Regions from separate parts of the Listeria sp. ILCC792 genome, predicted to be linked through region 4. Evidence: riboswitches for the same ligand, from Rfam matches in the RefSeq annotation. Region 4 holds a riboswitch; each other region holds the start of a gene.
The links. Region 4 has a riboswitch for S-adenosylmethionine ahead of CFS60_RS11800 (MetQ/NlpA family ABC transporter substrate-binding protein). Riboswitches for the same ligand answer to the same signal wherever they lie in the genome.

Region 1 (2,199 bases), on a different contig from region 4:
TGCCAAGCGAGTAAATCCGCATAATCACTCGGGAGTTTAATTTGGCGTTCACTAGCCCGGCTAATGGTGCGGGCGCGAAAACTGAGTGGGCTTGGTTCGCCCATGATGCAAGCTGCTGCCTTGATTTCAGGGTGATGCGTTAGGAGCGCGCACGTGGTAATGCCGCCCATCGAAACGCCGCCGACAAAAATTTCTGTCGTGAGACTTTGCGCCAAATAATGGTCGCGAATAAATTCGTATTCTGCTAAATTTCCTTGAATGCTGTTCCAAAATGTTAAGGAAATGACCGAGGACACAGTTTGGTGGCGCTCACCGTGGTTTGGCGCGTCCGGAAGGCACACCCTGAACCCTCGACTCGCTAGCTTTCTCCCCTGTGTTAAAACGAGTTCTTTGCTTGTCTGCCAGCCATGATAATAAATCGCTAAAGGTAGCGGCTTGTCTACGCTCGTCTTACTCGTAATTTCCAAAACTGGAATATCGTGAATTTTTCGTTTAACAATCTTAAATTTCATTTCCAGCACCCCTACTCCATTTTATCAGCCTAAAAAACAGAAAAACAACTTTTCCGCCTGCTTGACAAATTGTCTGAACACGCTTATGATTAAACTTAATTTCATATGTTTTCTTATCAAGAAAGGCGGAGGGACTGGCCCGATGAAGCCTTAGCAACCGGACAAATGATCACGGTGCTAATTCCAGCAGTTAATTCTGAAAGATAAGTCGGTAGTCGTTCTTACATATCTACCCCTTCTGGCTTATTTTTTGCTAGGAGGGGTTTTTTGCACGCTCCGCACGTATCAACTTCATGAAAGGGTGTCTAAAAATGGGATTAAAACAACAATTATTATTTCAAAAAGAAGCTTTTATTTTGGAAAACGGAGCAAGACTTCAGCCGATTGAAATCGGTTATGAAACCTACGGAACACTAAATGATGATAAAACAAATGTGATTTTGCTTGAACATGCACTTACCGGAACCGCCCATGCGGCGAAGCATCACGAAACTGACGCACCAGGCTGGTGGGACGATTACATTGGCCCAGGAAAAGCACTCGACACAAAGCGCTATTTTATTATTTGCACAAACGTATTTGGCGGCTGTAGCGGCTCGACAGGCCCTTCGTCCGTCAATCCAGACACAGGCGCACAGTATCGCCTATCATTCCCACGTTTTAGTGTAAAAGATATCGTTCGCGTTCAATATGAACTCATCAAAACGCTTGGCATCACAAAATTAAAAGCCGTCATTGGTGGATCAATGGGCGGCATGCAGGCAACGGAATGGGCTGTGAGCTACTCGGACGCCGTCAGTTCCGTCATCAATATCGCCTCACCACTTGCGGCAAGCCCTGATGCCATCGGATTTAATCTTATCCAGCGAATGGCGATTTTAAACGACCCTGAATTCAACGATGGCAACTATCTCACACAACCAGAAGGCGGCCTCGCAACCGCTCGCATGGTTGGCATGATGACGTATCGCACAAGCGAACTTTTCTCCCAGCGCTTTGAACGCTTCACAGTGGACGAAAGCTCAAAAGACACCTTCTCCAAAGAACATTTCCAAATCGAATCCTATTTACAATATCAAGGTGACAGCTTTGTCGAACGCTTTGACGCTAACAGCTACCTTTATTTGACAAAGGCGATTGACCTGTTCGATGTCATCCGCAGTCAAGACGGGGCAGCGCCATCTTATACGCACATTCAAGTGCCTTACCTTTTAATTGGCATTACGTCCGACCAGCTTTTCCGCATTCGCGACCTAAGACGCGATTTCGAACTCTTAAAAACAGCTGGCGTCCCAGTTTCCTACCACGAAATTGATTCCGACTACGGACACGACGCCTTTTTAGTCCAATCCGAAGTCCCAAAATTCGCCCCAATCCTATCCGAGTTTTTGCTTCAAAAAACAGAAGAGAAGGCATTTTAGCCTTCTCTTTTTTGGTATTCCCTTTTCAGCAAGCCACCCAATTTATGGAAATCGCTACCCGTCACAGAACCCTTCAACACGAGCAAACTATCTTCCGTCAAAATGTCGCGCAAGAGGCTTCGCAAGTCCACTAAATTGCTGAACCACCGAATTCGCTCATTTTGGTTTTGTTTAAACAAACCTTCAAACAAGCTGCCATAACCAAAAATATAATCGGCGTCACTGCCTAGCACGTCCTTCATAATTTTAACGTGCACTTCAGGACC
Region 2 (2,199 bases), on a different contig from region 4:
TTGATGGACTTGCACGTGATAAGGGCATGGAAATCATTGAAACTTATGAGGCGGACAATTTAGTTGTGAGCGGTGACGGCAATCAGATTATGCGCCTCTTTGAAAACTTGTTTTCAAATGCCCTTAGATACGGGGAAGGCAATCAACATATCGATTTAGTTGCCCGAAAAGAAGAAGACTTTGCGGTGATTGATGTCATTAATTACGGTGAGGAAATTCCCGCGCTTGATTTGCCACATTTGTTCGACCGCTTTTATAAAGTCGATAAAAATCGTACGACGACAGGCACGGGTCTTGGCCTTGCGATTGCAAAATCAATCGTGGAACGCCACGGCGGCCTTGTGATGGCGACAAGTAAACATCATAAGACAACATTTACCGTGAAATTACCATTAATTTAAACGAGCAATTTCAAGCTCATATTGATTCAATCTTTAGCTTTTCTTTCCCATTTCTTTCCCGCGTTTTTAGCTTAAGGAAGTAAAATTTAAGCTAGGAGGGGAAAAAATGACAAAGAAAAGCTTTTTTATTATGTCGATTGCTATTTTAACGGTCATTGCTGTCTTTTATTATACTTATCAAACGAGCCCCGGATTATCCGAAAGCATTTCCTCGATACATAAATCTGAAATTTACTGTTGACAAAACAGCGTTCTAAATGTAATATGAAAAAACAGGACGCGTTTCAAGCGCGCCAATTATAATTTAATTCTTATCCAGAGTGGTGGAGGGATATGCCCGACGAAGCCCAGCAACCTAAGTAAACACTTAAGGTGCTAATTCATACAGAACAGATTGGTTCTGAAAGATGAGAAGAAAGTCGTACAACGCTAAATTCGTGCCTTTCTGCTCATGCAGGAAGGCTTTTTACATTGAGAGAAAAAGGTGAAGCGAATGATAACACTCCAAAATGTGGTAAAAGATTATGCGACAAGAAAAAATAAAGTGCGGGCGGTCGATGACGTTAGCTTGGAAATTGCAGAAGGCGAGATTTTCGGTGTCATCGGTTACTCTGGCGCGGGGAAAAGTAGTCTGATTCGACTGTTCAATGGTTTGGAACTTCCAACAGCAGGACAAGTTGACGTAAACGGCAAGGTAGTAAGCCAAATCCGCGGGAGAGAACTTCGGAAGGCTCGGCAAAAAATTGGGATGATTTTTCAGCATTTCAATTTGCTATGGTCGCGAACCGTTTTTGACAACATTGCGTTCCCACTAGAAATTGCAGGCGTACGCGGACAAAAACGAAAAAATCGTGTGAACGAACTTATCCGTTTAGTCGGACTTGAGGGTAAAGAAGATGCTTACCCGTCGGAACTGAGCGGTGGACAAAAACAGCGCGTTGGAATTGCGAGGGCACTGGCTAACGACCCAACTGTACTACTTTGTGATGAAGCGACAAGCGCACTTGATCCGCAAACGACTGATGAAGTCTTAGAGCTCCTACTAGATATTAACAAGCGTTTAAATTTGACGATTATCGTTATTACACATGAAATGCACGTTATTCGTAAAATTTGTAACCGAGTTGCCGTTATGGAGGCTGGGAAAGTGGTTGAGTTAGGCGACGTTTTAGACGTTTTCAAACATCCGAAACAGCCTGTGACGAAGCGGTTCATTGAACAAGTCACAGAATCAGATGAAACGGAAGAATTAATTCACCTACTGCTTGAAAACTATTCGGAAGGCAAGCTCGTTAAACTGCTCTTCATGAGTGAAAATGCGACAAGGCCGGTCATTTCGGAAGTCGCAAAACAACATGATGTGTCGCTAAACGTGCTTCACGGAAGCTTAACGCAAACGCAAAACGGCGCTTACGGGACGCTTTACGTGCAAATTGAAGGTAGCGACGCGGAAATTGAAAATACGATTCAGCATTTACGCGACTTGAAGATTGAAACAGAGGTGATTGAAGGATGAAGGAACTCTTCCCAGACGTTGACTGGCAACTGATGTGGGGCTACACGCAAGAAACGCTCTACATGACACTTTATTCTTTAGTTGCTGTTTTCATACTTGGTATTTTACTCGGCTTATTGCTCTTTTTAACGAATCGAAATGAAGGAATGCCTGCCAAAATTTTATATTGGATTACAGCAATACTCGTAAACGTATTCCGATCGATTCCATTCATTATCCTAATCGTGCTACTTTTACCAATGACAAAAACGCTCGTTGGAACGATTATTGGACCAAAAGCCG
Region 3 (2,199 bases), on a different contig from region 4:
GCCAAACATTGCGCCCATCAATGATTCCCGCCGCCAAATATTTATTATCTGGAAAACCAAATTTTTGAATTCTCTCAAGCGTCTCACCATGGTCGTGAACGAAATCCAGTCCAATCGCATCCACCGGCAATTTTACAACCGCCTCATACGCGTCCACACTTTCAAAATACGTTTGCAAAATCAATTTCGCATGTGGCGCCGCTGCGCGTAATTCCGCGTACACCTCTTCAAAAAGTGCTACTTCTTCTTTTGCTAAACTCGTCGCAAGAATTGGTTCGTCTAGTTGAATCCATTTCGCGCCCGCCGCATCTAGCTCTTCAATAATCGTTTTATAAAGCGGTAAGAACTTCTGAACTAAACTCGCGAAATCATTTTTATCGGCACCTTTTCCAAGTTTCAAATAAGTAATTGGCCCAATGATGACCGGCTTTCCATCAATACCTAGCTCCTTTTTCGCTTCTAAATAAGCTTTTAGCGCCCTATTCTCTAAGAGTTTCGGCTCCACATCGTCAAGCTCTGGAACGATGTAATGGTAATTCGTGTTGAACCATTTCGTCATCTCAGAAGCAACCGCCGTATCGTTCCCGCGCGCGATGTCAAAATATGTACGTAGCGACACCTCGTTCGTAAAATTCCCAAAACGTTTCGGAATCACACCAAACGCCACACTCAAATCAAGCACATGGTCGTACAGTGTAAAATCATTGACCGGAATAATCTCAATCCCTTTTTCTTTCTGTTTGTTTAAAGCAGCCAATCGAATCGCCTTTGTTTCAGAAAGAAGTGTATCTTCTGAAATTTTGTTATTCCAAAAATTTTCTAACGATTTTTTCCATTCGCGATTCTCTCCAAGACGTGGATACCCTAAATTTGAACTAAGTACTTTTACCATTTACCTCATCCTCTCTTTTTTATGACGCGAAAAAGCCTCCCTAGATAGAGAGGCTAAAATAATTCGAAAATAAACGAAAAATTAGTTCTCTCTTATCTTTCAAAGCAACATGCTTTGCAGGATTTAGCACCTTTTCAAAAAACTTGAAAGGTTGCCGGGTTTCATCGGGCCAGTCCCTCTACCACTCGTTATAAGAGTTTCATATTTAATTTACATATCAAATGTATTGAAATCATAATACCAAAAATAAATCTATGCTGTCAATCTTTTTTTTGAAAATAATAAAATTCCTCCCAAAATAAGAAGCAGAGCAATCGTAAAATAAAAGCTCCTCGGGCCGACCATAGTAATCAAAGCCCCCGCTACACTCGGCCCCAAAATACTCCCCACACTAAAACACATCCCCACCAAAATATTTCCAGCAGGAAGAAGATCAAGCGGCGTCAAATCCGTCATATATGAAAGCCCAAGTGAATAAAGCGATCCCACAAGTATCCCGAGCACAAAGAAAATCACAATAAAAAGCACACTACTCGAAACAAATGCTGTTAGGAAGAAAACGAGACCACCTAAAAACGTTAAAATTGGCAACACGCGCCCGCGCCCCATCCGATCACTAAAAATCCCAATTGGAACCTGAAACAAAATCGTCCCTACCGAGAAAGCAGAAATAATAAACGTAATCATATATGTTTCAATCCCAAACCTAAGCCCCACAATTGGGAAAGTCGCGTTTAAACCCGTCTCCAAAACACCATATAAAAAGGGTGGTATCATCGCTACTCAAGCAATTTTCATCACATCAGAAAAACGCTTCATACTATCGAAAAAAGAAATTTTGCGAATTTCCGTCCCTTCCGAAATAAATTCATTTTTCAGCGTCAAAATTAATCCCCACGCCAAGAGAACTAACACACCGGAAATATAAAATGGCAAATTAGGACTTACATCCATCAAATTCACAAGCTGCGGTCCAACCGCAAATCCAAGTGAAAAAAACAAGCCATAAATCGCCATATTCCTGCCACGTTTGCTCGGTTCCGTCGTAGCTCCAATCCAAGTTTGCGACGAAAAATGTAGCATATGATCCCCCACACCAATAACAAGACGCAGCAAAAACCAAAAATACAAATTAAACCACATCGGGAACAAAAATAGCGCCACCGCAACTAATCCCCCGCCAACCACAATAATCGGCTTAAATCCAAATTTATGTAGCGGCGCTTCAATAAATGGCGACACCAACAAAACTCCAATATAAATCCCCGTCGCATGAAATCCATTCACACTCGAACTAATCCCCATTC
Region 4 (2,199 bases):
CTTTTGACCGCCAGAAAGTTGGGCTGGGAAATTTTCTTTTTTATCCGTAAGCCCGACAATTTCTAAGTATTTTTCAACACGTGCTGTAATTTCATCGCTTTTTAAACCTTCAAGTTTAAGCGGTAGCGCGATATTTTCATATACAGTGGCCGTTTTAAGTAGATTGTAGCCTTGAAAAATCATTCCGATTTTACGTCTCGCGAAACGCAAGTTTTTCGCCGAAAGTTGTGCGAGATTGTCGTTTGCAATATGCACAGTACCTTCAGTTGGCTGTTCTAAAAAATTAATACAACGAACAAGCGTACTTTTTCCAGCGCCGCTATAACCCACAACACCGTAAATCTCACCTTTTTGGACGGAAAGCGAAACGTCCTTCACCGCCTGAACGCTTCGCCCGTTAACATTAAAAGTCTTGCTGACATGTTCTAGTTTAATCATGGTTACATCTCCCTAAAATGCAGGTACAACAGACCCATTAAATTCTTTTTCAATGAAGCTTTTAATTTCATCAGAATGGTAATATTTTTTAAGTGTATCGACAACTTCATCATCTTTATTTTCAGTTCTTACGACAAAAACATTTGGGTACGGATTGTCTTTCGTTGGTTCATGGAAAATCGCATCATCATTAATGGTGAGTCCAGCGCCCATCGCAAAATTGGTGTTGATGGCAGCTGCTTTTACTTCACCAAGTTGCGCTGGAATTTGCGAAGCTTCAAGTTCGATGATTTCTAAATCGAGCGGGTTTTCCGCGATATCTTTTTTCGTTGCTTTTTCTTCCACGCCGTCTTTCAACTTAATGACACCAGCGTCTTCAAAAAGTTTTAAGCCACGATATTCGTTCGAAGGATCATTTGGAACCGCAATTTTATCCCCCTTCTTAAGCTCTTTGATGTCTTTAATATCTTTGGAATAAATGCCCATTGGGAAAGCAACTGTCTTAAAGACTTGGTCGATTTTGTAGCCTTTATCTTTTTTCTGTGCATCTAAAAACGGAATCGTTTGGTAGTTATTCGCGTCTAAATCCCCATCGTTTAGCGCAGTGTTTGGCGTGTTATAATCGTCAAACGTTTTAATTGTGATGTCCAGCCCGTCTTTTTTAGCTAACTTTTTCACTTCCTCCGCAATTTGTTGGTGAGGTCCACCCGTTACGCCAATTGTAATCTTTTCCGTGCTTAACGTTTCGGATTTCCCGCCACCACATGCAGAAAGTGCAAGTAGTGCCGCGCCAGTAAATGCAATCAAAATTCCTTTAGTTCTCTTTTTCATTAAAAATTCCTCCCTAAATGTGTCTAAATTTAAATTTTTATAAACATTCTAGCTTGAGAGTGTGGACACAGCGTTTCGCCTTGTATTTATGTACTAGAAAAGTTTTTAGCACATAAATAAACCCCTCTACCATAAGAATAGAGAAGTTGAATGTGTTGCCTATTCGAACTCCTCTCATCTACCAAAATGGCTATACCATTTTGCTGGAATTAGCACCTTCACTTCAAAAAGTTAGGTTGCCGGGCGTCATCGGGCCAGTCCCTCAGCCTCTCTCGATAAGAGAACTACATTATAAAAACTTGTTACGTAAAAATATACCGATTTTTAAGGTGATTGTCAATGCTTTTTTAATGTTTTTTATTTCTAGACTAGACAAAATTGCTAGAAAACTTTAAGATATTTAACAATGAAACATAAAACGGGAGGCGTACGAAATGAGATTTTCTAAAAAGCTCGAAAATTTGCCAGAGCAATTTTTTTCAAAATTAGTACAAAATGTAAATCGCAAAATTGCAGAAGGGCATGATGTCATCAATTTGGGACAAGGAAATCCAGATCAGCCTACGCCGCAAAACATCGTAGAAGCACTAAAAAATGCCGCAGATGATGTGCAAAACCACAAGTATTCTTTGTTTCGCGGCAAGGCAGAACTGAAAGAGGCGGCTGCCAATTTTTATAAAAAAGAGTACGGGGTGACGCTAGATCCTGAAAAAGAAGTGGCCATTTTGTTTGGGACGAAGACGGGGCTTGTGGAGCTGCCGATGTGTCTGCTTGACCCCGGCGAAAAAATGCTCCTGCCTGACCCTGGCTACCCAGATTACTTGTCTGGCGCGGTTTTAGCGGACGCCGAGTATACATTAATGCCTCTTTTGGAGGAAAATCAATTTCTACCGGATTATGCTTTGATAGATGAGGCGACGCGGTCAGATG

Region 1: it holds a riboswitch for S-adenosylmethionine, as region 4 does, so the genes downstream of both, CFS60_RS09520 (homoserine O-acetyltransferase) here and CFS60_RS11800 (MetQ/NlpA family ABC transporter substrate-binding protein) in region 4, are expected to answer to the same signal.
Region 2: it holds a riboswitch for S-adenosylmethionine, as region 4 does, so the genes downstream of both, CFS60_RS08195 (methionine ABC transporter ATP-binding protein) here and CFS60_RS11800 (MetQ/NlpA family ABC transporter substrate-binding protein) in region 4, are expected to answer to the same signal.
Region 3: it holds a riboswitch for S-adenosylmethionine, as region 4 does, so the genes downstream of both, metE (5-methyltetrahydropteroyltriglutamate--homocysteine S-methyltransferase) here and CFS60_RS11800 (MetQ/NlpA family ABC transporter substrate-binding protein) in region 4, are expected to answer to the same signal.

Annotation. Positions count from the first base shown of each region.
Region 1 is NZ_FYBO01000008.1:44,197-46,395, reverse strand. Features, by position in the region: gene CFS60_RS09525 (alpha/beta fold hydrolase) at 1-512, opposite strand, end outside; SAM riboswitch class I at 623-722, shown strand; gene CFS60_RS09520 (homoserine O-acetyltransferase) at 824-1,933, shown strand; gene CFS60_RS09515 (Mur ligase family protein) at 1,930-2,199, opposite strand, start outside.
Region 2 is NZ_FYBO01000006.1:86,896-89,094, forward strand. Features, by position in the region: gene CFS60_RS08190 (cell wall metabolism sensor histidine kinase WalK) at 1-401, shown strand, start outside; gene CFS60_RS14055 (hypothetical protein) at 508-642, shown strand; SAM riboswitch class I at 710-815, shown strand; gene CFS60_RS08195 (methionine ABC transporter ATP-binding protein) at 895-1,917, shown strand; gene CFS60_RS08200 (methionine ABC transporter permease) at 1,914-2,199, shown strand, end outside.
Region 3 is NZ_FYBO01000014.1:2,360-4,558, reverse strand. Features, by position in the region: gene metE (5-methyltetrahydropteroyltriglutamate--homocysteine S-methyltransferase) at 1-892, opposite strand, end outside; SAM riboswitch class I at 982-1,089, opposite strand; partial or broken gene CFS60_RS12465 (MFS transporter) at 1,145-2,199, opposite strand, start outside.
Region 4 is NZ_FYBO01000012.1:63,800-65,998, reverse strand. Features, by position in the region: gene CFS60_RS11805 (methionine ABC transporter ATP-binding protein) at 1-438, opposite strand, end outside; gene CFS60_RS11800 (MetQ/NlpA family ABC transporter substrate-binding protein) at 451-1,269, opposite strand; SAM riboswitch class I at 1,441-1,551, opposite strand; gene CFS60_RS11795 (pyridoxal phosphate-dependent aminotransferase) at 1,704-2,199, shown strand, end outside.